2 regions of the Rhodoferax sp. GW822-FHT02A01 genome follow, and region 2 is predicted to be linked to the other one. Evidence: riboswitches for the same ligand, from Rfam matches in the RefSeq annotation. Region 2 holds a riboswitch; the other holds the start of a gene.
The links. A riboswitch is a leader RNA that binds a small molecule or an ion and turns the genes downstream of it on or off. The one in region 2 is predicted to bind thiamine pyrophosphate.
Positions count from the first base shown of each region.

Region 1: linked by a shared signal. The riboswitch ahead of thiC (phosphomethylpyrimidine synthase ThiC) and the one ahead of thiM (hydroxyethylthiazole kinase) in region 2 are both predicted to bind thiamine pyrophosphate.

Region 1 is NZ_CP152376.1:1,250,424-1,265,106, forward strand. It holds gene gatA (Asp-tRNA(Asn)/Glu-tRNA(Gln) amidotransferase subunit GatA) at 1-857, shown strand, start outside; gene gatB (Asp-tRNA(Asn)/Glu-tRNA(Gln) amidotransferase subunit GatB) at 860-2,368, shown strand; gene AAGF34_RS05930 (DUF4124 domain-containing protein) at 2,372-3,010, opposite strand; gene pyrE (orotate phosphoribosyltransferase) at 3,007-3,714, opposite strand; gene AAGF34_RS05940 (exodeoxyribonuclease III) at 3,725-4,510, shown strand; gene AAGF34_RS05945 (MarR family transcriptional regulator) at 4,557-4,967, opposite strand; gene AAGF34_RS05950 (ester cyclase) at 5,063-5,476, opposite strand; gene AAGF34_RS05955 (NAD(P)H-dependent oxidoreductase) at 5,581-6,171, opposite strand; gene AAGF34_RS05960 (thiamine phosphate synthase) at 6,279-6,956, opposite strand; gene AAGF34_RS05965 (thiazole synthase) at 6,965-7,792, opposite strand; gene thiS (sulfur carrier protein ThiS) at 7,794-8,003, opposite strand; gene thiO (glycine oxidase ThiO) at 8,000-9,070, opposite strand; gene thiC (phosphomethylpyrimidine synthase ThiC) at 9,082-11,001, opposite strand; TPP riboswitch at 11,077-11,186, opposite strand; gene AAGF34_RS05985 (EAL domain-containing protein) at 11,208-13,376, opposite strand; gene AAGF34_RS05990 (HDOD domain-containing protein) at 13,438-14,683, opposite strand, start outside.
Region 2 is NZ_CP152376.1:3,060,642-3,075,324, reverse strand. It holds gene AAGF34_RS14390 (NADH:flavin oxidoreductase) at 1-213, opposite strand, end outside; gene AAGF34_RS14385 (trimethylamine methyltransferase family protein) at 240-1,823, opposite strand; gene AAGF34_RS14380 (LysR substrate-binding domain-containing protein) at 1,963-2,862, shown strand; gene AAGF34_RS14375 (glutathione peroxidase) at 2,875-3,393, opposite strand; gene AAGF34_RS14370 (CHRD domain-containing protein) at 3,497-3,865, opposite strand; gene arsB (ACR3 family arsenite efflux transporter) at 4,019-5,062, opposite strand; gene AAGF34_RS14360 (arsenate reductase ArsC) at 5,070-5,576, opposite strand; gene AAGF34_RS14355 (helix-turn-helix domain-containing protein) at 5,594-5,917, opposite strand; gene AAGF34_RS14350 (CheR family methyltransferase) at 6,005-9,052, opposite strand; gene AAGF34_RS14345 (PAS domain-containing protein) at 9,057-10,742, opposite strand; gene AAGF34_RS14340 (flavin reductase family protein) at 11,113-11,649, shown strand; TPP riboswitch at 11,686-11,779, shown strand; gene thiM (hydroxyethylthiazole kinase) at 11,818-12,648, shown strand; gene thiE (thiamine phosphate synthase) at 12,642-13,310, shown strand; gene thiD (bifunctional hydroxymethylpyrimidine kinase/phosphomethylpyrimidine kinase) at 13,300-14,139, shown strand; gene AAGF34_RS14320 (cytosine permease) at 14,145-14,683, opposite strand, start outside.

The DNA.
Region 1 (14,683 bases), 1.8 Mb from region 2:
CCAGCCTGGACCAGGCCGGCCCCATGGCGCGCAGTGCCGAGGATTGCGCCGCCCTGCTCAGCGCCATCTGCGGTCCGGACCCGGACCGCGACTCCACCTCGCTGGACGTGCCCACTGAGGACTTCAGCCGCACCCTGAACGACTCCATCGAAGGCCTGCGCATCGGCATCCCCAAGGAATTCTTTGGCGCCGGTCTCTCCGACGACGTGCGCAACGCCGTCAATGCGGCTCTGGCGCAGTACGAGAAGCTGGGGGCCAAGCTGGTACCCATCTCGCTGCCACGCACCGAGCTGTCCATTCCGGTGTACTACATCATTGCGCCGGCAGAAGCCTCCAGCAACCTGAGCCGCTTTGACGGTGTGAAGTTCGGCCACCGCGCCAAGCAGTACACCGATCTGGCCGACATGTACAAGAAGACCCGCTCCGAGGGCTTTGGCGAAGAAGTCCTGCGCCGCATCATGATCGGCACCTACGTGCTGTCACACGGCTACTACGACGCCTACTACCTGCAGGCGCAGAAGATCCGCCGCATGATTGCCGACGACTTCCAGAACGCCTTCAAGGAGTGCGACCTGATCGCCGGCCCGGTGGCACCCACCGTGGCCTGGAAGCTGGGCGAAAAGTCCGACGACCCGGTGGCCAACTACCTGGCCGACATCTTCACCCTGCCCGGCTCCCTGGCCGGTCTGCCCGGCATGAGTGTGCCGGTGGGCTTCTCCACCACCAAGCAGGACAAAGGCATGCCCATCGGCATGCAGTTGATCGGCAACTATTTCAAGGAAGCACGTCTGCTGAACGCGGCGCACCGCTTCCAGCAAGCCACCGACTTCCACGTCGCACGCCCCGCAGGATTCTGAACATGTCAGTAAGCACCACCCCCACTCTTCTGGACCGTCCGGACGCGCCGCTGGTTGGCGGCTACGAAGTCATCATCGGCTTTGAAACCCACAGCCAGCTCTCCACCCGCTCGAAGATCTTTTCGCGTGCCTCCACCGCCTTTGGCGCCGAACCCAACACGCAAGCCTGCGCTGTGGATCTGGCTTTGCCGGGCACCTTGCCGGTGATGAACAAGGGCGCGGTCGAACGTGCCATCGAGTTCGGACTGGCCGTCGGCGCCCATATCGCGCCACGCAGCATCTTTGCGCGCAAGAACTACTTCTATCCCGACCTGCCCAAGGGCTACCAGATCAGCCAGTTTGAAATACCGGTGGTGCAAGGTGGTGTGGTCGAATTCTTTCTGGGCGACAGGAAGATGGCGGTGCGCCTGGTACGCGCCCACCTGGAAGAAGACGCGGGCAAGTCGCTGCACGAAGACTTCATCGGCCAGACCGGCATCGACCTCAACCGTGCCGGCACGCCGCTGCTGGAAATCGTGACCGAACCGGACATGCGCTCCAGCGCCGAGGCAGTGGCCTATGCCAAGGAGCTGCACAAGATCGTGACCTGGATCGGCATTTGCGACGGCAACATGCAGGAGGGCTCGTTCCGCTGCGACGCCAACGTCTCGGTGCGCAAGCCCGGCGGCCCCTTGGGCACGCGCCGCGAGATCAAGAACCTCAACAGCTTCAAGTTCATGCAGCAGGCCATCGACTACGAAGTGCGCTGGCAGATCGAACAACTGGAAGACGGTCACGCCATCCAGCAGGCCACGGTGCTGTTCAACCCCGATACCGGCGAGACCCGCGCGATGCGCACCAAGGAAGACGCGGCCGACTACCGCTACTTCCCCGACCCGGACTTGCCGCCGCTGGTGATTTCGGAAGACTGGATTGCCAAGGTGCGCGGCGAGATGGCCGAACTGCCGCGCGTGATGGCGCAACGCTTCATGAACGACTATGCGCTCAGCGAATACGACGCGACACAACTCACGCAAAGCCTGGCGTTGGCGGCGTACTTCGAAGCAGCGGCCAAGGCCTGCGGCAATGCCAAGCTGGCCAGCAACTGGATCATGGGTGAGATATCGCGTCGCCTGAATGCTGAAAATAGTGAAATTTCCGCTTCACATATTTCTGCAACTGCACTTGCTGCATTGATCGTACGCGTTTATGACGGCACGATCAGTAACAACGCAGCCAAGCAAGTCCTGGATGTGCTGTGGAATGACAAGGTGGTCATCGAACCAAGCGCAACTGATCAGACTCTGATCGACGCCATCATCGAAGCCAAGGGCCTCAAGCAGATGAACGACACCGGCGCTTTGGAAAAAATCGTCGATGAAGTGATCGCCGCCAACGCCAAGAACGTGGCCGAGTTCAAGGCTGGCAACGAAAAGGCGCTCAACGGCCTGGTCGGTCAGATCATGAAGGCCAGCAAGGGCAAGGCCAACCCGCAACAGGTCAACGACCTGCTGCGCTCCAAGCTGGCCTGAGCCCTATTTGGAAGCGGCTGAAGCAGCCCAGAGCTGGCGCAAACGCGTCAGCTCCAAATCAAAGCGCTCATTGACGCGGCGGCTTTCGCTCTCCTGCTCTGCGATGAACTGCTTCTGCACTTCCACGCTGTGCTTGTTGTCTTCCACCTGGCGCTTGAGATACATGGGTGCCTTGCTGGGGTCCTTCTTGTAGAACTCCATTTCGTCGTCCAGCTTCTTGCGCTGTGCAGCCAGTTCATTCAGGCGCAGGTCGGCAGCCTTGCTCACCACATCGATTTGCGCCAGCGCTTCGGCGCGCTCCTTGTCGTGCACCGCCTTGCTCGGGTAGCGAATCAGCAGGGCGCGGTCACGGCGGTGCTCTTCGGCCAGGCGGTTCTGTTCTTCAAGCTGCTGCTTTTCCCTGGCTTCCTGCTGGGCACGTTCGGCGGCGGTCAGACTGGGGCCGACCTTCTGCTTCACGGTGCCACTGGGGTTGAGCACCTTCTGCTCGCGGTCCAGACATTCCGGAATGGGGCGGTCCGAGGTGAGTTTGCGCCCTTGTGCATCCACACAGGTATAGATTCCTCCCACTGGCGCGTTCTGTGCCCAGGCAGCGCCTGTCACCGTGAACAACGCCAGCAATCCACCTGCTACAAATTTCATAAGCTTCCTTCTTCGACTCCGTAGCGCTGACGATACGCCAACACTCTCTGATGGTCTTCGGGCGAACTGCCACTGCCACCGGCTGCCAGATACTGCATCAAATCAGTGAGCTTCGCAATGGAACACACCTGCAGCCCCAGTTTATGCTGCACGTACTGCACTGCGCTGTAAGGCACATCCTGGCCGTTCTCCGTGGCCATCTCCTGACGATCCAGAGCGATGCAGACCGCGTGCGGCACAGCACCCGCCGCACGGATGATGGCAATCGACTCACGCGCTGCCGTTCCCGCCGACATGACGTCGTCCACGATCAGCACCCGGCCCTTGAGCGGAGCGCCCACCAGGGTGCCGCCTTCGCCATGGTCCTTGGCCTCCTTGCGGTTGTAGGCAAACGGGACGTTGCGACCGCGCCGGGCAAGCTCCACGGCCAGCGCCGCACCCAACGGAATGCCCTTGTAGGCCGGGCCGAACACCATGTCGAATTCGATGCCACTGGAGAGCAGGCGCTGGGCATAGAATTCGGCCAAACGCATCAGCCTGGCGCCATCGTCAAACAGGCCTGCGTTGAAGAAATACGGGCTCATGCGACCCGCCTTGGTCTTGAACTCACCGAAGCGTAGCACCCCGCATTCCACGGCAAATGCCACAAACTCCAGGGCCAGCGGGTCCGCTTTCGCGCCTTGCGCAGGGTCTTGAATCGACATGGGAAATTCCTTGTTTAAGTTAACCAGCCTGAACCTCAACGGCATCCGCTCCGCCACCAGCAAAGGTCTGGAAGCCTGGCTTGCGCAGGCCGCACCGGATTGTATTTGCGTGCAGGAGGTCAAAGCCCAGGCGCCCGATCTGGCCGACCGCTTCGAAGAGCTTGCCGGACTGCGCGGCTACTTCCATCTGGCCGAGAAAAAAGGCTACTCGGGCGTGGGCATCTACACCAAGCTGGAGCCCGGCGACGTGGTGGTGGGCTACAACTCGCCGGAGTTCGACCCCGAGGGCCGCTACGTGGAGCTGCGCTTTGACACGCTGCAGCGCAAGCACTCCATCATCAGCGCCTACTTTCCCAGCGGCTCGTCCGGTGAAGAACGGCAGCAAGCCAAGTTCCGCTTTCTGGACGAGTTCTACCCGCACATGATGGCGCTCAAGGCCGAGCGCGACTACATCCTTTGCGGCGACATCAACATCGCGCACCAGGAAATCGATCTGAAGAACTACAAGGGCAACAAGAAAAACTCCGGCTTTCTGCCCGAAGAACGCGCCTGGATGACCAAGCTGCTCACCGAGGGCGGCATGGTCGACGTCTACCGCACCCTGGAGCCCACCGCCACCGACGCTTGCTACACCTGGTGGAGCAACCGTGGCGAGGCTTATGCCAAGAACGTGGGCTGGCGTCTGGACTACCACCTGGCAACACCCACTCTGGCCGCCGGCGCGCGCGAAGTTGCCATCTACAAAGACCAGCGCTTCTCCGACCACGCACCCATCACCGTAGGCTACGCCTGGTAGCGGCTTCGTGGTCGAGCCGGCACAGCCGGCTGCCCGGCGCCCAGGGTTAGCCCTGGGCGAGATCGACCAATTTTTTCAAAACGGGAACTGCCTGGCGCAGGATATCCCGCTCGTCCTCGTCCAAGGCTTCCGCCAGAGCTTTTGCGATCCACTGCGCCCTTGCCGTGCGGTCAGTTGCTGTTTCCCGCAGACCGGCTTGCGTGACGTGGATGCGATAGCCCCGCTTATCCTTGGGATCGGGCAGGAGTTCAATCAGTCCCTCTGCCTCCAAACGCGTCGTCACCAACCGCATGCTTTGGTGTTTCACGCCCCGGGCGTCGGCAAGTACTGCAATACTCACGGGGCCAGCGCGCTCCAGGTAGGCCAGCGTTTCCCCGTGTGCGTCTGACGGAGTGCCCGCCTGGGTTCTCACCGACCTGACAAAGCGGCCAATGACTTCACGCAGTTCGTCCGCCAAGGCCTCCGCCTCGGTTGACGCTCTCACTGCCGTACTTCGTCTGGTCACTTAGGCGCCCTTCCTGTCTTGCTAGATTCCGATTTGCAAGACCTGCTTCAGCCAGCCCGCAGCTGGGATAGAACCGCCGTTAGCGTGTTGATGCCCAAATGTTCGACATACCGACCGCCATGCACACGCACGATATCAATCACGTCGATGACCACGGGCATGTCCGTCGCAGCCAAGCCCATGAGGCTGCCCGTGTGGGTGCCACTGATGCACTTGCGGGTGACCACCCTGTCGCCATCACAGAGCTGTTCATGGATTTCAACCTTCAGTCCGCCCAGTGCCGGGCGCAGCACTTTCTCGAAGGTGTTCCATATGCTCTCGGGCCCGTTGGGTGCCCCGTCAGGTGCGGAGCGGTTGACGAAGGATTCGTCCATCAGCTCCAGGAAGGACGCTCGACGACCTTCTTCAATGACTTCCTTGTTGAATCGCCGTACGACGTTCTTGCGTGTTTCTGCTTCCATAGGCTCTCTCGGTGTATGGGTCGTGTGCACCTCTGCGCACTTGCGCATAATATACAGTAATACTGCATAAATGGAACGAAATTGTGAATCCCCACTGTCCGGTCCTAGCTGGCCTGTGCGCCCAGTCTGGTGAGATGTACCTGCCATTTCTGTACCCCGGCTTCACCCAGCGCATCGACCAAGCCGATCAGCGTCTTGTGAACTGGCGAGATGCCCACAAAGCCCAGGATGTTGCGCTCTAGTGACTTCACGCTGTGGGCGCGGAAATACCAGCGGTACAGCAGTGCTGGCATGCCCATGGTGACCACCACGCGGGCGGACTTCCCGGTGAGGGCCTTGTGCTGGAACAGGTCTTTGCCATCCCTCTTGAAGGCAAAGTCGGGGCGTGCCACCTGTTCCAGAAATGCCTTGAGCAGTGCCGGCATGTCGCCCAGCCACAGCGGAAAAAAGAAGACGATGTGCTCGGCCCAGGCAATGTCCTTCTGCGCCTGCACCAGACCTTGTGGCAGGGCACCGTTCTGCCAATCGTTCTGGCTGCGCAGCAGGGGAAAGTCGAGCTGGGCCACGGCCAGCCTGCGCACCGCATGACCCGCGGACTGCGCGCCCTGTGCGTAGGCCTCTTCCAGGTGATGGCCCAGGTGGATGACGGAGCCATCCGGATGACCCTGGATAAGGAGAATGTTTTTCGCTGTCATAAGGCCCCCGCGTGAACAGAAGATGCTGGCTCAACCGCATCCCTGATCCTGCGCCCTGTCGGCGCGCCCTGCCTTGATGAAAGTCAGCGCGTGAGGAAAAAGGGCCGCTATGGGTTCCCCGTGGTCGGGCCCTTTTCGAACACCCGCAACCCCTGCTGGGACGCAAACCGCGGGTCCACCGCCTGGGTGAGGGCGCTCACCACGGCCACGCCATCCACACCGCAGTTGCGCACATCGGCCATGCATTCCAGCGTGATGCCGCCAATGGCAGCCACCGGATAGGGTGCTGCCAGGCGCGCCCAGTCCTGGAGACGTTCCAGCCCCACAGGCTCATACGGCATGACCTTCAATGTGGTGGGAAACACCGGCCCGATGGCCAAATACGAAGGGCGTGCAGCCTTGGCCAAAGCAAGCTCGGCGGGCGTATGGGTGCTCAATCCCAGACGCATGCCCGAACTGCGTAAGGCATCGCGCTCAGCATCGCTCAGCGCGGCCCAGTCTTCCTGTCCCAGATGGACGCCGTAGGCGCCCAGCGCGATGGCGTGCCGCCAATGGTCATTGATGAAGACCTGCGCACCGGGCACGGCGTGACCTGCGGCCACGGCAGCACGCACCTGCTCTCGCACTGCGGCATCGTCGCCCGAAGCGGGCTTGAATCGGAGCTGCACGGTGCGCACGCCCCAGTGCAACAGGCGCTCCACCCAGCTTGCGTCGGGCACCACCGGATAAAAACCCAAAGGCCCGCTCAGGGGTACGAAGGAGGCAGAGGTAGCTTGTGCTGGCATACGGTCCTTTACTGCGCATGCCAGAACGGCATGCCAACGGTGGGGGTGGATGCCTGTGCGGCGCTGCGCTCGGGCATGGGTGTGGCCTGGAAGGCGTCGCGTCCGGCTGACACGGCGCTGGCAAATGCGCGCGCCATGCGCACCGGGTCGCCAGCCTGGGCTACGGCGGTGTTGAGCAGCACGGCATCAAAGCCGAACTCCATCACGGTGGCCGCGTGTGACGGGCGGCCCAGCCCCGCATCGACCACCAGCATCGCGTCGGGCAGGCGCCGGCGCAAGGTCTCCAGCGCATACGGGTTCATGGGGCCGCGACCGCTGCCTATGGGGGCGGCCCAGGGCATCACCGCGGCGCAACCGGCACCATGCAGGCGCTGCGCCATGACTAGGTCATCGGTGGTGTAGGCGAACACGGAAAAGCCGTCACGCACCAGCTGCGTGGCCGCATCCAGCGTGGCCAGCAGATCGGGCTGCAGGGTGTAATCGTCGCCGATCACTTCGAGCTTGATCCAGGGCGTGCCGAAGATCTCGCGCGCCATGTGGGCCAATGTGATGGCCTCGTTGGCACTGTGGCAGCCCGCGGTGTTGGGCAGCACGTGGCAACCCATAGCCTGCACACGCTGCCAGAAGTGGTTGCCACCGCCGGTCTCGGGTTGCATGCGACGCAAGCCCACGGTCAGTACCTGGGTGCCGCTGGCTTGCACCGCATCGGATAGCACCTGCAGTGAGGGGTAATGCGCCGTGCCCAGCAGCAGGCGGCTGGACAGGGTGGTGCGAGCCACTTGCCACGTGTCTTCTGTCGCGGCGACGCTGTGCTTGTCCTGGGGGATATCCTGCATATCAGCCTCCGGTAATCGGTGCCACCACGTCCACGCGGTCGCCACTTTGCAGCGGCTGCTGCGGCCACAGCCCGCGTGGCACAAAGGTGTTGTTGATGGCGCAGGCAAAGGCCGCGTCCATGGCAAAGCCGCGCTCCAGCAGCAGCGCCTGCAGGTTGGGTGCCTGCGTTTGCAGCACCGCTCCGTTGATGAAAATTTCGCGTTCGTTCATGGTTGTTGCTCCGTAATCTTCTGCACCAGCGACTCCACCAGCGCAGGTGCGCACAGGTAGCCGTGGCGGTACAAGCCGTTGATGTGCCAGACACCCTCGCGCTGCAGGCAGGCGGGCTGGTCGTTGTCCAATGCCGGGCGCAGCGCGGCCGACAGACGTTCCACCCGCGCCTCACCAAAGGCCGGGTGCAGGCTGTACAAGGCACTGCCCAGCTCCAGCATGGAGCGCAGGGTGACCGGCCCGGTGTCTTCGGACTCCAGCTCGGTGGCGCCGACCACAAACGCATGGTCCGGGCGTGGTGCCACATAGAGCTGGTAGCGCGGATGCATGAGCCGCACGGGTCGCTGCAACTGCACGCCTTTGCATTCCACGCGCAGCACCTCGCCACGCACACCGCGCAGCTGCGGCAACGCCGACTTGCTGCCCACACCGCGTGCATCCACGCAGATGTCCACGGCCACCTCCAGACCGTTGCGCGCCACCATGCGTTGCGCTTCCAGCAGTTCGACCGGCACGCCTTCGTGCCAGACGGCGCCCAGCCGGTCCAGCACACCGGAGAGCGCCGCCATCCACTGCTCGTTGGAGAGCTGCCCCTCGCCCAGCAGATGCAGGCCGTTGGCAAAGCGCCCGGCCAGAGCGGGCTCCAGTTGGGCGATGGCTGGAGCGTCCAGCTTTTGCACCTGCGTGGCAAACGCGGACGGCAGCTTGTGCTGCAGCAGCCGGGTGAAGTGCTGCAGGGAACTCTGGTCGGGAGCGTGGGCCACCACCAGCGTGCCCTGCTGGCGGTAGTACACCGGCGGCGCATCCGGGTGATCCGCGTGCAGCGCATCCACCCATTGCGGCCAGAGCTGCATGGAGCGCTGCCCCATGGCGAACACCACGGCGTCGGAAACCGCCAGTTCTGCCAGCGGCGAGAGCATGGCTGCAGCCGTCATGGATGCCGTGTCCAGCGCGTCACGCCTGCGGCTGTCCAGAAGCGTGACGCGATGGCCGGCACGCAGCAGCCGCCAGGCCAGCATACGGCCAGCCAGACCGGCGCCCGCAATGCCTATGTGCAAAGGCTTCATGCGCGCGCCTCTCAGAGATAGATTTCGCTGCCGGCCTGGCGGAACTCCTGGGCCTTTTCGTCCAAAGCCGAGCTGACTTGCTGGATGGCAATCACGCCCGCTGCACCCTGCAAGGTGGTGCTGGCGGGGTTCAGCCGCGCGAAGTCACGCACTTCCTGCGAGATCTTCATGGAGCAGAACTTGGGGCCGCACATGGAGCAGAAATGCGCCACCTTGGCGTTCTCTTTGGGCAACGTTTCGTCGTGGTAGGCCATGGCGGTGTCCGGGTCGATCGCCAGGCGGAACTGGTCTTCCCAGCGGAACTCGAAGCGCGCCTTGGAGACGGCGTTGTCCCACATCTGCGCGCCGGGGAATCCCTTGGCCAGGTCGGCCGCGTGGGCGGCAATCTTGTAGGCGATCAGGCCCTGCTTGACGTCATCGCGGTTGGGCAGGCCCAGGTGCTCCTTGGGCGTGACGTAGCACAGCATGGCCGTGCCGTACCAGCCGATGTTGGCAGCACCCATGGCTGAGGAGATGTGGTCGTAGCCCGGCGACACGTCCGTGATCAGCGGGCCCAGGGTGTAGAAGGGCGCCTCGAAGCAGGCCTCCAGTTGCTTGTCCACGTTTTCCTTGACCAGTTGCAGCGGCACGTGACCCGGCCCTTCAATCATCACCTGCACGTCGTGCTTCCAGGCAATCTGCGTGAGCTCGCCTAAAGTGTGCAGTTCGGCAAACTGGGCTTCGTCATTGGCGTCGGCGATCGAGCCCGGACGCAGGCCGTCGCCAAGCGAGAAACACACGTCGTAGGCCTTCATGATGTCGCAGATGTCTTCGAAGTGCTCGTACAGAAAGCTCTCGCGGTGGTGCGACAGGCACCACTTGGCCATGATGGAGCCGCCGCGCGAGACGATGCCGGTGAGGCGGTTGGCGGTGAGCGGCACATAGGCCAGGCGCACGCCGGCATGGATGGTGAAATAGTCCACGCCTTGCTCGGCTTGCTCGATGAGCGTGTCGCGGAACAGTTCCCAGCTCAGGTCTTCGGCGCGGCCATGTACCTTTTCCAAGGCTTGGTAGATCGGCACGGTGCCGATGGGCACGGGTGAGTTGCGCAGAATCCATTCACGCGTCTCGTGGATGTTGTCGCCAGTGGAGAGGTCCATCACCGTGTCGGCGCCCCAGCGGATGGACCAGACCAGCTTGTCCACTTCTTCCTCAATGGAAGAAGTCACTGCAGAGTTGCCGATGTTGGCATTCACCTTCACCAGGAAGTTGCGGCCGATGATCATCGGTTCGCTCTCGGGGTGGTTGATGTTGGAGGGGATCACGGCGCGGCCGCGGGCCACTTCGTCGCGCACGAACTCGGGCGTGACCTGCTGCGCCATCAACGCACCAAAGGCCTGGCCCGGTTTGGGCAGACGCTCGGTGGCCAGGCGCTCCTGGAGTTGCGCACGCACCAGGTTTTCGCGGATGGCGATGTATTCCATCTCGGGCGTGATGATGCCCTTCTTGGCATAGTGCACCTGGGACACGTTGGCGCCCGCCTTGGCGCGGCGCGGTACCGGGGTGTGGGCCATGCGCAAGGCCTGCAGACGCGGGTCCTGCAGGCGCTGGCGCCCGTAGGCACTGCTGATGCCCGGCAGCGCTTCGGTGTCGCCACGCTCGGCGATCCAGGAGGCACGCAAGGGTGCCAGACCGCGGGTGATATCCACGGGCACCGAAGGATCGGTGTAAATGCCGGAAGAGTCATACAGCCGCAAGGCCGGATTGGGCTCGCGCCGCGGCTCACCGCTGCCAGTGTGCACCAGCGTGTCGCTGAGCGTGACTTCGCGAAACGGCACGCGGATGTCCGGGCGCGAACCCTGGATATGGATGCGGGAAGAGCCCGGGAAAGGCGTGCGGGTGATGCGGCTGGCGAGGCCCGCGGTATCTACGGTGTTGGATGTTTGGGTCATGGCGGTCTCCGGTTGTAAAGAATGGAGCCTGCCTGGGCGGCCGGGTTGTGCCCTGGGAATTGCCAGGTGGGACCGGTGCCAATATGCGTTGTTCCCTACGCGGGAATGACCCCGATCAGGTTCAGCGGGTTCCACCAAAGTGGTCTCAGCCTCGACTTTCGTCTACGGCGCCCCGACAAGCCCGGCCAGTGTATGCGAAATTGGATTCAGTTGAGTGTGTGCAGCTCTGCGCCGCCCGACGCTTGCGCCGAAAGCAGCTCCACCAACTTGCCCTGCGCCATGGGCTGATGGTAGAGAAAGCCCTGCATGATCCTGCAGCCCGCGTCGGCGAGGTACTTGGCCTGCACGGCCGTTTCCACCCCTTCCGATACCAGGTTCAGGCCCAGGCCCTGCGCGATGGCCACAATGGCCAGCACCACCGGGAACTGGGCACCCGAGTCCTGGATTTCCATGACAAAGGAGCGATCGATCTTGATGGTATGGATAGGGAAGCGGTGCAGATACGACAGCGATGAATAGCCCGTCCCGAAGTCGTCGATCGCCACGCTCACGCCCAGTTGGCAGAGCTTGTCGAGCTGATCGATGGCATTTTGCGGATTGCGGATGCAGATGTTCTCGGTCACCTCGACCTCGATCTGCCCGGGCGGGATTTGGTGGCGCACCAGCGCGTTCTTGAGTTTCTCGAAGAAGTCACCCCGGTCCAGGTACTGCGGAGAGATGTTGAGCGACAGGCGCATGGAGTCGCCCCCAAGTGCCGTCCACTCCAGGAAGTCACGGCAAATGGCCTCCAGCATCCAGTCACTGATAGGCAGGATCAGGCCGCTCTCTTCGGCAAACGGCAGGAATTCGCCGGCTCCCATGAAGCCGCGCGCGGGATGGTTCCAGCGCATCAACGCCTCGGCGCCGATGATCTTCTGGGTGCTGATGTCCACTTGCGGCTGGTAGAACATTTCCAGCTCGCCGCGCTCCAGGGCCATGTGCAGGTCATGCTCCAGCACGATCTTCTGGTACGAGGTTTCGAGCAGGCTGGCATGGAAGAACGCGTAGCCGTTCTTGCCCTGCGACTTCATGTGGTACATGGCGATGTCGGCATTGCGCACCAGTTCCTCCTGCTGCGAACCGTCGTAGGGGTACAGGGCAACACCAATGCTGGCCGACACGTGCACGGGCTGACCAGCCACCTGAAACGGCTGGCGCAGACAGTCCACAAACTTGCCCGCGATCAGCGCGGCGTCCTGGCGGTCGCTCAGCTCTGGCAGCACGGCGGTGAATTCGTCACCTCCCAGGCGCGAGAGCGTGTCGCAGCGGCGCAGACAGGCCTTGAGCCGCGTGGCCACCTGCTGCAGCAGGGCATCGCCTGCGCCATGGCCCAGCGTGTCGTTCACCACCTTGAAGCGGTCCAGATCAATGAACATCACCGCCAGATTGGTCTCGTTGCGCTTGGCCTGCAGCAATGCCAGGCCAAGGCGGTCTTTGAACAGCGCGCGATTGGGCAGCTCGGTCAGGATGTCGTGATAGGCCTGATAGGCAATCTGTTCGTCGGCGCGCTTGCGCTCGGTGACGTCACGCGCCACGCAGTAGGTGCCGCCTTCGGTCTTGTGGCGCGCATCCAGCTTCACCGAGTCACTGTCCGTGCCCGGCTGAATCATCACCATGACGATGCTGAAGGTGCGTGGCTCGTTTTCTGCGCGCAAAGGCTTGAGCCGCAGTTCCACGCTGCGCGATTGCGAAAACGCGGTGCGCCCTTCGTTGAACACATAGTTGGCGCGCTCCATATCGCCCTCATACACCACGGTGGAGTAATGCTGACCAATCAGCTCTTCGCGCCGGTAGCCCAACAGTTGTTGTACGCGGTCATTGATGAAGGTGAAGCAGCCGTCCGGACCCAGGGTGTAAATGATGTCTGGCGAGCTATCCACCAGATAGCGGTACATGCGCTCCGAGCGCTTGAGCTGCTGCGCGATGCGCTGGTTTTCCGACTCCAGGCGCCGCTGCTGCAGGGCATTGCCCACGGTCTTGTAGAGCTCTTCCCTCGGATACGGCTTGCGCAGATAGCCGTAGGCGCCCTGGCGTATGGCTCCGATGGCTGCTTCAATTTCGGTGGCACCGCTGGTCACCACGACCTGGGCGTCCAGATTGCGCACGCTGATGAAGTCCATGACATCATGCCCGCTCACTTCCGGCATGTGCAGGTCAAGCACCACCAGATCAAACGGCGTCCTGCTCAGGTGTTCAATGGCTTCCCGTCCGCCGCCCGCAGTTGTGATGTGGTAGCCCCTGCCGTTGAGCAGCTCCAGCAGACTGGCCAGCACGCGGGGTTCATCATCCACCAGCAATACGCGTGGCTGGTATTCGCCTACCGGAGAGTTGAGCAATTGGGAGGACTGTAGAAACGCGGCATCGGCCGATGCGCCCTTTCCAGCCGAAGCGTGGGTATCAAACACGATCTTGCAGGAAAGGCATGCCGGCGCCGCTGCGAGCGGAGGCCGTCACGGGCACGGGCAATTCCATCTCGAACGCGGTGCCCATGGCACTGCTCTGGCATTCGATTCTGCCGCCCAGCTTCTTGACCAGACCATGCACAATACTCAGACCAATGCCGCGATTCGTGCCAGCCTTGGTGCTCTGCACGGGAGAAAACAGCCGGCTACGCAGTTGGGGCGGAATGCCGGGACCGTTGTCCTTCACGCACAGCGTGTAGTAGGGGCGGCCATCCCGCTGCACCGGGCCACCGAGCGCGATCTCGATACGACCGCCCTTGGGCATGGCCTCGACAGCATTCTTGATCAGGTTGACCAGGATCTGCTTGATCGTGTCGGCCGGGCCTTCGATCTCGCAGTCGCGCTCCGACAATTGCGAGAGGATTTCCACCGACGGGGGCAGGAACTTGCTCTCGCGAAACAGGCGCACCACATTGCCCACGACGTGATTGAGATTGACCTTGCCGGGCGCGACCACGGGGGCCGCGCCGACAAACTCATTCATGATGTTGCCGACACGGTCGATTTCTTCATTCAATACGCTGAGCTCGCCTTCCACGGGTTCATGCCGTGTGAGTTTGTCATCCAGCACACCGAGGTAGTTCTTGATGATGGACAGCGGATTGTTGACTTCGTGCAGCACGCGCCTTGCGCTTTCCCGATGCTCTTCCTTGATGGCAGTGATACGGCGGTCGATCTCGCTGCGATCGCTGTTGACCACATTGAGCGCCGTAGCGGCCTGCACACCAAAGGCCTGCAGAAAGCGCTCGCGCCGCTTCAGATCGGGCATGAGGCGAGCGGGAACACCACCCACCAGCACGCCCAGGCAACGCGCGCCACTGGTCAGGGGAATGCATACCAGGCCATCCGCATCAAAGGTGCGCAGGAGCTGCTCTTCGTTCAGATTGAGCAAACCATCCTTGCGGCTCAGGAAAGCCACCCGGTTCTGCAAGGCGCACTGCGCGATGCCGCCACCAGCCGACAGCATCACGGAAAACTCGGACAACCGCTGCAAATGGTCCGCCACGGACACGCCGACCAGTGACTGGGCGTTGCCGCTCATCAGCAGAATGATGGTGTTGTCCAGGTCGTACAGGATTTGGGCGTTCTGGCGTATGACCTTGAGGAGCTGGTTGTCATCCTTTTGCCGCGCCAGCGATTGCCCCACCTCGGCGGCCAGCGCCATGTGCTGAATTTCCTCG
Region 2 (14,683 bases):
GGGCGGGCTGTCACGCGACACGGCTGCCGAGCCAGCCGTCATGGTCAGTGCAATGCCGGCCTTGGCGCGCTCGACATGGTAGGCGCGGTACTTGGCCTTGGGCATGCCGTCTTCAGGATAAGCCGGCTCGTGGGATGTGAGCATCAACCGGTTCTTGAGCCGCAGATGTTTGAGTTGGAAGGGTTGCAACAGGGGATCGTTCTCGGGAGCCATGGAGAGTCTTTCGGATGGAATTGCGTTCAGTACCACTGATCGGTGGTGGCGGCCTTCTTGCGGGCCACAAAGTCTTTCAGGGCCTCATCGACGGCCACGTCCATGACGGGCGCCTCGTAGTCGGCCAGTGCGGTCTTCCAGCGTATGTTGGCACGCGTGGCGCTATCGGTCTTGCCGGCCTCGACCCAGGATTCAAACGGCGTGTTGTCGGAGATGGTGGAGTCGAAAAAGGCGGTGGTGTAGTTGGCCATGGTGTGGGCACTTCCCAGGTAATGGCCGCCGGGCGTGACTTCCTTGAAGGCGTCCATGGCCAGTGTGTTGTCGTCCACCACCACGCCGCCCAGGTAGCTGTGCAGCGCGCCGCAGAAGTCGGCGTCCATCATGAACTTCTCGTAGCTCATGGACAGCAGTCCGTCGAGGAAACCCGCCGAATGCAGGATGAAGTTGGCGCCGCAATGGATGGCCGAGAGCATGGACATGACGCTCTCCTGCATGGCCTGACCGTCGGGCAGCTTGGAGGTGGTGAAGGAGCCCGCGCAGCGCAACGGCAGATTCAGGCGGCGCGCCAGCTGGCCAATCACCATGGAGCCGATGGCGGGCTCGGGCGTGCCAAAAGTGGGCGAGCCCGAACGCAGCGACATGCTGGACAAAAAGTTGCCATAGATCACCGGCGCACCGGGCCGCTCCAGTTGCGTGATGGCGCAGCCCACCATGGTCTCCGCATGGGCCTGGGCGATGGCGCCGGCATTGGTGACCGGGCCCATGGCGCCACCCAGAATGAAGGGCACGATCACCGCAGCCTGGTTGGCGCGCGCGTAGGCCCGTGCCGACTTGGTCATGGTGCCGTCCCACAGCAGCGGCGAGTTGACGTTGACGTTGCCCAGGATCACGCAGTTCTGGTCAACAAACTCACGGCCAAACAGGATGCGCGACATTTCGATGGAATCCTCGGCACGCTCTTCCGAGGTGATGGAGCCCATGTAGGCCTTGTCGGAGTAGCGCATGTGCGAATACACCATGTCCAGGTGGCGCTTGTTGACCGGCACGTCGGTAGGCTCGCACACGGTGCCGCCGCTGTGATGCAGCCAAGGGCAGGCATAAGCCAGCTTGATGAAGTTCTGGAAGTCCTCCAGCGTGCCGTAGCGGCGGCCCCGGTCCAGGTCCATCACGAAGGGCGACCCGTAAGCCGGAGAGAACACCACGTTCTTGCCGCCGATTTGCACACTGCGCTGCGGGTTGCGCGCGTGCTGGGTGAACTCCCTGGGTGCCGTCTTGAGTATCTCGCGCACATGGCCCGGCTCGAAGGTGACACGCATACCGTTGACCTTGGCGCCGGCCTTGCGGAACAGGTCCAGGCATTCGTCATCATCGCGGATGTCCAACCCCACCTCGGCCAGGATGCGCTCCGCAGTCACTTCGATCTTCTGCAGGTTTTCCTCGCCCATCACGTCGTAGGTCGGGATGTTGCGCTGGATGTAGGCCGGGCCATTGATCTTGGCCTTGGGGTCGCGGCGCTCGCGTCCGCCGGCACGACGGTGCTTCTTGTGGTCGGTACCCGCAGCCACTGGTGGGAGTTCGGCGTCTGAGGTGGAGGCTACTGCTTCGGTCATCGTTTCTGCCTTGTTGTTGGTGGACTGGCGCAGAGAGCTGCACCAGCGACTGACCCTGAGCCAGCCGTGAGCCCAGCTTATGCCAAACGTCCGTGTCTGTGAATGGCAAACGCACTCATGTCTGTCATAAACTCAGCTTATGACCGACACCAAAACCAACCAAAGTCTGAACAACCTGTTGGTGTTTGAATCCGCCGCGCGCCGGGGCAGCTTTACCCGCGCTGCGGAAGACTTGGGGATAAGCCAGCCTGCAGTCAGTCACGCCATGCGCCTGCTGGAAGCAGACCTGGGTGTGGCGCTGTTCGAGCGCCAGCACAAGGGCGTGCAAACCACCGAGGCTGGCAAGTACCTGTTGGAGCAGGTGGGCATGGGCCTATCCCTGATCGACCAGGCACTGCGCGAAGTGCGCGGCATGCAGGCGCACCAAGTGACGCTGGCCGTCTCCACCGCGACCGCCACTTGGTGGCTGCTGCCCCGCATTGCGCGCTTCAAGCAGATGCATCCGGATATCGAGCTGCGCGTCATCACCACCGACACCGACCTGGACCTGGCGCGCGAGCGCATAGACCTGGCTGTCACCCTGGGTGCAGACGACTTCGCCCACTACCAGCGCTGGCATTTTGTCGATGAGGAAATCTTCCCGGTCTGCAGCCCAAAATTCCTGAAAGAGAATCCGTTGCCGGATCTCAAGGCCTTGGCCCATAGCCCCCTCTTGCTACTGGAAGAGCGCTACCGCCCGCGCATGGCCTGGAAGGATTGGCTGGCCCGCTTTGGCATCAGCCTGCCGCGCCAGCCCCGGCTGTTTCGCTTCAACGACTATTCCATCGTGCTGCAGGCGGCCATTGAGGGACAGGGTGTGGCGCAGGGCTGGCGACATATCGTGCAACCGCTGATCGCGCAGGGCCTGCTGGTGCGCCCCATTGACGCCAGCGTGACGACGGATCAGCCTCTCTACATCACGGCCCCTCAGGGCAAGGCCTTGCGCACCGATGTGGCATACCTCAAGGATTGGCTGGTGGCAGAAGCCAGCACCAGCTAGAGCAGGCGCCGTTCAGCGCAATGCCTGCTCTATGGCCGCCACCAGCTTGGGACTTTGTGGCTCCACGTCGCTGGGGTAATGGCCAAGCACTTTGCCGCTGCGGTCTATCAGGTACTTGTGGAAGTTCCACTGCGGTGTGGCACCGGTTGCCTGGGTCAATGCCCCATAGAAAGCATTCTTGCCCGGCCCGGAGACTACCGTCTTGGCAAACATGGGGAACTTCACGCCGTATGTGTTGAAGCAGAAGTCGGCAATTTCCTTGGAGTTGCCCGGCTCCTGTTTGCCAAAATCATTGGACGGGAAGCCCAGCACCACCAGGCCATCTTTTCCATACCTGGCGTACAAGGCCTCCAATCCCTCGTACTGTCGGGTGTAGCCACAGTAGCTCGCCGTATTGACCACCAGCAGCACTTTGCCGGCGTACTGGCACAGGTTCTGGGGACTGTCGTCCTGCAGACGCGGGAACTGGTACTGCAGCAGCGCAGGGCATGCTGTGGGAGTTGCTGGTTTGGTTTGTGCCATGGCTGCCATCGACGTGCATATCAAACCCAGGAGCGCAAGCGCGCGCCACTGGAACCACGAGCGAAACCATCTGCCGCCTGCGTATCGCTCCATTGGAAGTCCCTGACTTGGCTTACGGCGCGGCTGTCACCTGGCCGCGGATTTCACCGCCGGGGTTGGCCGCCGTATGCAGATTGGCATACCACTTGCCGGCCAACAGATCTTGTGCCTGGGCCGGAGTCAGTGTGGCCGTACCCTTGATCGGACTCTCCACCGACCCGGTGAAGCCCAGGGCAACGCCCGCATTCTTTCCCACATCAGCCGGACCATGGAAATGCCCCGCCTTTGCCGGTCCCGTCAAACCCGAATAGGTAAGCGTCCAGCTAAGTTGATTGGTCTGTGTGTCAAACGTTCCGTCCACCATGCCTACGCCTGCACTCGTTGTAGCAGGAACTTCGCTGGCACCGGACAGTGAAGCCTTAATACGCATGGTATCTGCCATACACGCGCCGCTGAATGCCAGCAGCGCTCCAACCAGAGATGTGGAAAGTAGTTTTGACCGGTAGTTCATGAATGCTCCTTGGAAGTTGCCATGCCCGCGTGGGGATGCAACGACTGTATGACTAAGGAGTAACCTCTTGAACCAAGTGGTAATTCAGGCCGCTTCCCTGCGCTCGTACCACCCCTTGGAATGGTTGACAATGGCGACCACCAGCAGCATGACCGGCACCTCGATCAACACGCCCACCACGGTTGCCAATGCGGCTCCCGAATGGAATCCAAAGAGACTGATGGCTGCAGCCACCGCCAGCTCGAAGAAGTTGGAGGCGCCAATCAGCGCCGAGGGGCAGGCGATGTTGTGCTTCTCGCCAACGGCACGGTTGAGCCAGTAGGCCAGTGCCGAGTTGAAGAACACCTGAATCAGGATGGGCACCGCCAGCAGACCGATCACCAGCGGTTGCTGCAGGATGGCTTCGCCCTGGAAAGCGAACAACAGCACCAGGGTTGCCAGCAACGCAGTGATGGACCAGGGGCCGATGCGGGCCATGGCCGCATCGAAAGCCGCAACACCCCTGGACAACAAGGACCTGCGCAGCCACTGCGCCAGGACGACCGGAATCACGATGTAGAGCACCACCGAGGTCAGCAAGGTATCCCACGGCACGGTAATGGCAGAGAGCCCGAGCAGAAAGGCCACCAGCGGCGCAAATGCCACCACCATGATGCTGTCGTTGAGCGCCACCTGCGACAGGGTGAACAGTGGGTCTCCGCCGGTCAGTCGGCTCCACACAAATACCATCGCCGTGCAGGGCGCGGCGGCCAGCAGGATCAGGCCGGCGATGTAGCTGTCGAGCTGGTCCGGCGGCAGCAATGGTGCAAACCAGTGGCGGATGAACAGCCAGCCCAGAAACGCCATGGAGAATGGCTTGACCAGCCAGTTCACAAACAGCGTGACGCCAATGCCCTTGATGTGCTTGCGCACCTCGCCCAAAGCGGCGAAGTCCACCTTCACCAACATGGGGATGATCATGACCCAGATCAGCAACCCCACCGGCAGATTGACCTTGGCAATCTCCATGCGGCCAATGGCCTGGAACACATCCGGCAGGAATTGCCCGCATGCAATGCCGATCACGATGCACAGGAAGACCCAGACTGTCAGGTAGCGCTCGAACACGCTCATGGTTTGTGTACGCATTGAGGGCTCAGGCCTTGGAAAGTTCGCGTGCGCTGGTCTGCAGCACACTTTGATCCAGCTTGCCAGCAGGCAAGCTGACCAGCAGCTCCAGACGACGTTTCATGGCGTGCAGGGTCTTGCGAAATGCTTCCAGCTTTTCCGCATCCGTGCCGTCGCCCTCGGAAGGGTCTGGATAGCCCCAGTGGGCAGTCGCAGGGTGTCCAGGCCAGATCGGGCAGACCTCGCCGGCGGCGTTGTCGCAGACAGTGATGATGAGGTTCATCTGCGGCGCGCCGGGGATTGCAAACTCGTCCCAACTCTTGCTGCGCAAGCCCTCGGTGGAAATGCCTGCCTTTTGCAAAACCTGCAGACCCAAGGGATTGGGCTGCTGGTTTTCGCGCGGGCTGCTGCCAGCGGAATAGGCCTTGAAGCGGTCCTTGCCCATGCTGTTGAGCAGGGCTTCGGCCAGGATGCTGCGCGCCGAGTTGTGGGTGCACAGGAACAGTACATTCAGTGGTGGGGTTGTCGTTGTCACGGGTGGTCTTTCGGGTTTCAGCAATCGCATTGCGTGGAGGTTTCTGCCAGGCAGGCCTGGCCCTGGCAGCAGTTCTGGGTCAGGTAGGCCAGCAAGGCATTCATCTGGTCAAAGCGGGCGCGGTAGATCAGGTTGCGCCCGGAGCGCTCCTGGGTGATCAGGTCGGCGTGCAGGAGCTCCTTGAGGTGAAACGACAGCGTATTGGCCGCCACGTCCACCTTTTCTGCCAGGGCACCAGGGGTCAGTCCGGGCGCACCGGCGACAACCAGCATCCTGAACACCTCCAGCCGGGACGACTGGGCAAGCGCCGCGAGGGCTTTGACTACTTCGTTGGATTCCATAGTTCGATGATAATGGAATAATGTGACAAGCCCGTGTCACAGTGCCACAAGCCTGCCGCCTTTTGAAAAGTAGGCGGGCTTAGCGAATCAGTTCCGGTCCTGTGCCTGGGCCAGCAGTCGGTGGTTCGCTTCCCGCAGTGCCTCTTCAATCTGCTTGCGCTCGGTAATGTCCTGAATGGCGCCCAACAGTCGTATCACCCTGCCGGCCTCCATCACGGCCATACCTTGTGAGCGCACCCAGATGGCGCGACCCCTGGCCGTCTGTAGCGGCAACTCCAGATCCCACGCGGTCCCATGCTCCATGCCCGCCTGAAAAGCCGTCTGAATTGCTGTTCTGGCCTGCGGCGCATAGAACTGGATCGAGGCCTCTTGTGTGGGTGCAAGCGGTGGGTCCACCTCGTGAATTCTGCAAGTCTCCGGAGACCAGTACAGTGCGCGGCTCTGCACCTCGAACTCCCAGCCGCCGACCTTGGCCAATTCACCGATGCGCTCCATCAGCGCACGCGTGGTGGCCAGCGCAGTGCGCACGCGCACGATTTCGGAGATATCGACAAATGAAATCACCGCACCTTCGATGACGTTGTCCAAGGTGCGATACGGCTGGATACGCAAGGTGTACCACTGTCCCTCGGGGGTTTGCACTTCGCGCTCCAGGGGCGCCAGATCTGCAAGGACTTTCTTGATATCGGCCACCAGGCTGCTGTAGCCCACCAGATTGGAAACAATGTGCGCCACCGGGCGCCCCACATCGGAAGGGATCAGATGGATGATGCTGCTGATTGCCGGGGTGAAGCGCAGGATGCACAACTTGAAGTCCACGAACACCGTGCCGATGCCGGTGCCCGCCAGCAGGTTGTTCATGTCATTGTTGACATGCGAGAGGTCGGTGACCTTGTTTTGCAGCTCGGCATTGACCGTAGCCAGCTCTTCGTTGACGGACTGCAGCTCTTCCTTAGATGTCTCCAGCTCTTCATTGGTGCTTTGCAGTTCTTCGTTGACGGACTGCATTTCTTCGTTGCTGGACTTGAGCTCTTCGTTGGAGCTCTCCAGTTCTTCGTGGGTGTTCTGCAGGTACTCATCCTTGGCCCGCAACTCCTGCATCAACGCCTCGATGCGTGCGCGGCTGTCAGATGCAGTCACGTCGGCGCTGCCGTTTGCCGCTGCGAGCGGCGCAGCGTGGGGCGCATCCTGCAGGATGACCAGAAACACCGGTTCCTCCGGTACACCCGCGCCGCTGGCGCCCACCTGATGGACCAGCACATGGACCTGCGTGTAGTGCCCGTTGGTCTTGACCATGAGGTTGAGGGCTTCACCTGATTTCTGCGTGGCTGCAGCAGTACGCAGGGCCGTACTCAGACCGGGACGCAACCCGTCGCGCGCCATCCTGAGAATGTTCTGCACCCCAACCTCCCCCGCACTGGGCTCCAGGTACATCCCGGTGCGTCCATGCAGATAGGCGATGTCACCCTTGGCATTGACCAAGGCCGCGGCCGGGGCCACGCGCTTGATCAGTTCCTGCTCCATCAGCTCACGCAAGGGCGGCTTGAAGGAATACGCTGCCTTGGTAGGCCGCCCCTGGCGCGCTGGGGACTCATCTGTTGGCAGCGGTGCAAGCAGGAAACCCAGGTTGGGCTGTCCAGCCGACTTTTCGCCGCTGCGCAGATACAGCTTGGACTTGCGATCCAGCACAGCAAACAGGGCGTCGTATTCGCCAATGCCCTCAGAGCTGCCCAGGAACAGCGTTCCGCCGGGCCGCAGCGCGTAGTGAAACAACGGGATCAGCCGCTTCTGCAAATTGGCGTCCAGGTAAATCATCAGATTGCGGCAGCTGATGAGGTCCAGCCTGGAGAAAGGCGGGTCCTTGATCAGGTCCTGTTCGGAAAACACCAGCAGATCGCGGATGCTTTTGTGGATGCGATAGCCCGCGCCATCGGGCTCCTGCACAAAGTAACGGGCCAGCCGCTCCGGGCTGATGTCAGCGGCAATACCAGCCGGATAGAGCCCGGCCCGTGCCACCGCGATAGCCCGGGCATCGATATCGGTGGCAAACACCTGCACCGTGTAGCTTTGCTTGCGCAATTGCATCTGCTCGACCAGCAGAATCGCCAGCGAATACGCCTCCTCGCCGGTGGAGCAGCCGGCCGACCACACACGCACCGTGGCGCCAGAAGGCTTGCCTTCAAACAGCGAGGGAATGACTTCATCAGCCAGCACCTGGAATGCCTGCGGGTCACGAAAGAAATTGGTCACACCGATCAGCAGGTCACGGAACAGCTCCTGTGCCTCGGTCGGAGTTTGCAACAGGAAGGTGACGTACGTCTCCAGCGAGTCCAGCTGATGCAAGGTGATGCGTCGCTCGATGCGGCGGCAGATGGTGCTGGGCTTGTATTGCGAGAAGTCGTGCCCGGTCTGGGTGCGCAGAAATACAAATATTTCCTTGAGCGCGCTTTCGCTCATGGGCATGGCTGAATGGACGGTACGCGACAGCTTGCCCATGCCATGGGCAACATAGGCCATGAGCTGTGCCGCCATATCCGCTGGCGGCAGCTGGTAATCCACCAGACCGGTGGCGATGGCGCTACGCGGCATGCCATCGAACTCGCTGGACGCCGTGCTTTGCGCCATCACCATGCCGCCTACGCCCTTGATGGCACGCACGCCCAGCGTGCCATTACTACCCGTACCCGACAGCACAATGCCAATGGCGCGCTCCTGCTGGTCCTCCGCAAGCGACTGGAAGAAATAGTCAATCGCCAGACGCTGGCCACGCGGCGCCAGTGGCTCGACCAGATGCAGCGCGCCAAGCTGCAGTGCCATGTCAAAACTCGGCGGAATGATGTAGGCACAGTTGGGTTGAACCACCATGCCTTCTGTCACCACAAAGACCTGCATGCGGGTGTAGCCTCGAATCAGGTCGCTGAGAATGCTCTTGTGGTCGGGCGCCAAGTGCTGTACCAGCACAAAGGCCATGCCGGTGTCGCGGTCCGCAGGCATGCCGGCGAAGAAGGCCTCAAACGCAGCCAGACCACCGGCAGAGGCGCCGATTCCGACAATAGGGAAAGACACTGCACCGGAATCCACAGCAGCCACTGCACGATCATCCGTGCTGCGTGTGGCGTTTTTCTTGTTTGTCATACCTTCATCCTTGCGGCACGCGGAGTTCGATCCAGAAGACACTGCCTACCCCCATGGTGCTTTGCACTCCGACGCGGCCTCCCATCAACTCGGTCAGGCGCCGGGTCAGGACCAGGCCAATGCCCGTCCCTTCCGTTCCCTTGGACTCCTGCCCGAGCCGGTTGAAGGGTTGGAACAGCTGCGACATCTTCTCCTCGGACAAGCCCTCACCCATGTCCTGCACGCGGATGCATAGCGTCTGCTGCGCGTCGCTGCTCACCGTCACATCCACCACGCCATTGACGCGGTTGTACTTGATGGCGTTGGACAGCAGATTCACGATGACCTGCTTGAGCCGCAAGGGATCGGCTGTGGCCACCAGCGAATCGCTGAGCACCGGAAAATTCACCTGGATGCCGCTGCGTTCCGCTTGGGGGGCAATCAGGCTTTGGCAATCAGCCAGCACTTGCGATATGGCAACCGGTTCCAGTGACAGCGCGAGTTTTCCGGACTCAATGGACGACAGATCCAGTATCTCGTTGATCAGCGCCAGCAGATACCAGCCCCCGCGCAGGACCATCTGGATATTTCTTTGCTGCAGCGTGGTCAACTCCGGGGTACCCGACTCCAGCAACTGCGCAAACCCCAGGATGGAATTGAGCGGCGTGCGCAACTCGTGGCTCATGCTGGAGAGAAAGTCCGACTTGGCCTGGTTGGCACGCTCGGCCAGGGCGGTGGTGCGCTGAAGTTCCAGGTTCTTCTCCAGCAGAACACGGTCCAGCTCCTTGCGGACGCTGACGTCGGTATTGATGCTGATGAAGTGCGTCAGTCGACCCTGGCCATCGCGTACCGGGGAGACCACCAATTGGTTCCAGAAGTGGCTTCCATCCTTGCGGTAGTTGACGAACTCACCGCTGAAGTCCCTTTGCGCCTGGATGGCCTGCATGAATGCACACTGCGTATCCGGATTGGTCAACGGTCCATTGAAGATGCTGCAGGAAGCACCGATCAGCTCCGGCTCGGAGTAGCCGGTCATCGTTAGAAAGGCCTGATTGGCGGAAACCACCTGCAACTCCGGACTGGCGATCAGCACACCCTGTGATACAGCCTTGAGTGCAATGTCGCTGATGCGTATGTGGTCCTGCTCCAGCTTTCTTTCATTCACGTCGGTCAGCACCAGTCGGTGCAGCGCCTTGGTGGTCGATCCGGAGTCGAAGGTGGAACGCAACAAGCTCCAAAAGGTACTGCCACCGGCACGCAGCAGACGTACCTCACACGACTGGGGAAGGCCCGTATCAAAGAGTTTCTTGCGGTGCAGATAGTAGATATCCTGATCCGCTGCCCAGATGAAGTTCTGGAAGCGTTTGCCCACCAGCGCATCGCGCGACAAGCCCAGCAGACTGCCTCCTGTGAGGTTGGCCTCCAGAATGATTTCCGCCTCGCTCAAGGTGCAATAGCCCACAGGCGCCAGGTCATACAGATCAAAGTAGCGGCTACGCGCGGCAGCGAGCTCAATCTGCATGCGACGCAGCTCCTCGTTCTGCAGCTCCAGTTCAATCTGATGGACACGCAGTTCGTGCACCAGTTGTCTGGAGGTCAGTGGGCTGACGATTGCACGGCGCTCCTGCCGGTCTGCTTGCCGCACATCCAGCGCGTCCAGGTCGGGCTTTTGTGGCGCTGCAGAACTATCCTCGTCCGAACCAATACCCATATCGCACCTCCAGGGGGGTGGCAGGTGGCTATGCAGCTTGCACTGCGCAGGTTCATCCGCCGTGGCTCGACAAAGAGCCAGAAACAAATCGCTGCCCATTGGATGGGAAGCGGACTTCTTGGGTACGAAGAACCGATCAGGCTTGGCTGACCCTAGTTTGCAGGGATGAAGAAAAACATGGCGGCCCCTCCCGGAGCCACGCTGTCCCACGGCTTCGTGGGCTTTAGCTATTGGGCCATTCTATGCCAGGGGCTGCACCACTACTTGATCTGAAACAGTTTCACACGATTGCGGTTCAGGTGTCGCTTGGTTGAAGATGTAGAGTGACCCGATCCGCAGGATATTCAACCCGACTCAGGAGTCCCACGACATGCCCAAACGAACTTTCCCCCTGGCGAAGGTGTATGGACTGCTGGAAACCGGCCCGGTACTGCTGCTGACAACAGCGCACAAGGGGGCGTCCAATGTCATGACACAGTCATGGCACACCATGATGGAGTTCGAGCCACCGATGGTGGGATGCGTGGTGAGCAAAGGCAACTTCAGCTATTCCGCGCTCAGGGCCACCCGAGAATGCGTGCTCAACATTCCGACTGCTGAACTTGCGAAGAAGGTCGTGCAGTGCGGTAACAGCACCGGCCAAGCCATGGACAAGTACCAGGCATTCGGCCTGACCCGCACCCCGGCATCGCTGGTCGCCGCGCCCCTGATTGCCGAGTGCTACGCCAGCCTGGAGTGCCGGGTCGCCGATACGCGCATGGTCAATCGCTACGGCTTCTTTGTGCTGGAGGTGATCAAAGCCTGGGTAGATACTTCAATCAAGAAACCGGACACGCTCCACCACCGGGGACATGGCCTGTTCATGGTGGCAGGGGACACCATCAAGCTGGCTTCCAAGATGAAGTGAGGCTTCTTTCGGTTGCACCACAACATCACCGATAATCCACCCTGCTAGAGGTGCCACCGCCGGTGGCTGAGAAATACTCTTTGAACCTGATCTGGGTCATGCCAGCGTAGGGAAGCCCGCTTCGCTGCTCTTTGCATGGTCCCGGTCCCTGACCACACTAGGAAGACCATGACCGACCTGCTCTCCCCCTCCGACATCTGGGCCGACATCACCGCTGTGCGAGAGCGTGCCCCCCTGGTACACAGCATCACCAACTTTGTCGTGATGAACCTCAACGCCAATGTGCTGCTGGCCGCCGGTGCATCGCCCGTGATGGCCCATGCCCACGAAGAGGTGCAGGCCATGGCCGGCATTGCGCAGTCGCTGGTTCTCAACATCGGCACGCTGGAGCCCTACTGGATCGAGAGCATGCGCCTGGCCTTGCAGACCGCCACACAGCGTGGCATTCCCACGGTGCTGGACCCGGTGGGTGCCGGTGCCACGGCCTACCGTAACGAGAGCATCGAGCTGTTGCTGGGCACCGCTGCACCCACCGTCATTCGCGGCAATGGCTCGGAGATCATGAGCGTGGCTGGTGCCAATGTGCAGACCAAGGGCGTGGACAGCAGTGCCGCATCCAACGATGCGCTGGGTGCGGCGCGCGCCCTGGTGGCGCGCACCGGTGGCGTGGTGTGCGTGAGCGGCCCGACCGACCACATCGTGGACGGCAAACGCTGGGCATTGCTGGGCAACGGCCATGAATGGATGACCCGCATCACCGGCGTGGGCTGCTCGGCCACGGCCCTGATCGGCGCCTTCTGCGCCGTGCAGCCCGACGCCTGGCGCGCCACAGTCTCTGCCATGGCGCTGATGGGCGTGGTCGGTGAAGTGGCTGCCGAAAAGGCCGTGGTACGCCGCCAGGGCGTGGGCAGCATGCAGGTGATCATGCTCGACGAATTGCAGTTGCTGGACCAGGCCACATTGGAGCAGCGTCTGAAGATGGAATTCAAGCCTTGGTAACTCACGCTCAGGCCACACCTTGGAGCCGCGAGCGGCTGCGCGAAGCTCTGCGCCTGTATCTGGTCACCGACCAACCCAGCCTGAAAGGTCGCACCTTGACCGATGTGGTGCTGGCTGCGGTGCAGGGCGGCGTGACCTGCGTGCAACTGCGCGAGAAGCACGCAAACAGCCGCGACTTCCACGCGCTGGCCATGGCCCTGATGGACCTACTGCAGCCCTTGCAGATTCCGCTCATCATCAACGACAGGCTGGACATTGCCCTGGCGTGTGGCGCACAGGGTGTGCATCTGGGGCAAAGCGATCTGCCGGTGGCAGCGGCACGCGCCTTGCTCCCGCCGGGGGTCTTCATCGGCTGGTCGGTGGAGACACTGGACGAAGTGATGCAAAGCGCGAGCCTGCCGGTGGACTATCTAGGCGTGAGCCCGGTCTATGCCACTCCCACCAAGACCGATACCGCCACGCCCTGGGGACTGGATGGTCTGCAGCGCGCACGCGCCGCAACGCCGCTGCCGCTGGTGGCCATTGGCGGCATCCATGCCCACAACGCTGCTGCCGTGTTGCAGGCCGGGGCCGATAGCCTGGCCGTGGTCAGTGCCATCTGCTCGGCCGATGACCCGCGCAGCGCCAGCCAACACTTGAGAGACCTGATCGATGCCCATTGATTTGCCATTCACCTACCCCCGTGTACTGTCCATTGCCGGCTCCGACAGCGGCGGTGGCGCCGGCATTCAGGCCGACCTGAAGACCTTCAGCGCGCTGGGCTGCTTTGGCATGACGGCCATCACCGCCCTCACCGCGCAAAACACCCAGGGCGTGCGCGCCATCCATGGCGTGCCGGCGCAGATGCTGACCGATCAGATCGATGCGGTGGTGGAAGACATTGGCGTGGATGCCGTCAAGATCGGCATGCTGCACTCCCCCGAGATCGTGCGCACCGTGGCCCAGGCCATTGACCGTCACGCGCTGCAGAAAGTGGTGTTCGATCCGGTGATGGTCGCCACCAGCGGCGCGGTGTTGATCGACAACGAGGCCATAGACGTCCTGGTGCGTGAGCTGTTTGCGCGCACGGCTGTGATCACGCCCAACCTCGACGAAGCGGGGCTGCTGGTGAAGCGCAAGCTTCAGAATGAAGCCGACATGGAAGCCGCAGCCAACGCCCTGCTAGCCATGGGCGCCAACGCGGTGCTGGTCAAGGGCGGGCACTTGCAGGGTGAGGCAGTGAGTGACCTGCTGGCGCTGGCGACCGGCGAGAAGGTCTGGATGCGCGACAGCCGCATCCACACGCCCAACACGCATGGCACCGGATGCACTCTGTCTTCGGCCATCGCCGCCCATCTGGCGCTGGGCCAACCCCTGGCAGAGGCGGTGCAATCTGCCCGCAGCTACATACGGGGCGCCCTGCTGCACGGTGCGCAGGTGCGCACCGGCAAAGGCAGCGGACCACTCAACCACGGCTACGCACCCCAGGCCATGGTGCGCTTGCCGCGCTGAAACGCTCAGGGTTTGCGGGTCACGACCGCCAGCACGCCGGTCAGCAGCAGGGTGGGCAAGGTGGCACCCCACTGCGGCGCCAAATTCGTCAACACCTGGAACACGACAATGCCTGCGATCCAGATGCCGGCGGCGACAAAATCCACCTTCACGCCCGAGCTACCCCGGGTTTCTGCAAAGCCCAGGCGCCCCAGGATCACGCCATACAGTGGCACGAACACGGAGCTGAGCATCAGCAGGAAAGGCTCCAGGTCGTGCATGGGCAGCACCAGTGCCAGCACGGTGCACAGCACCGCCAGCAGCATGCCCCAGGTGCGGATGGACCACTTGGGTAATAGGCTGTGGGTGGAAACCGCGCCGGAATACACATCGCCATAGGCGTTGTCGATTTCGTCGACCAGGATCAGGCTCAGCGCAATCAGGCCGCCTTGCGCCAGCAGCAAGGTGCCCACCAGATCGGCGTCGGGGGCCGACACACTGGCCACCATCACACCCAGCGCGTAGCACCAGACATTGGCCACCGCGTAGCCGACCCAGGTACCCG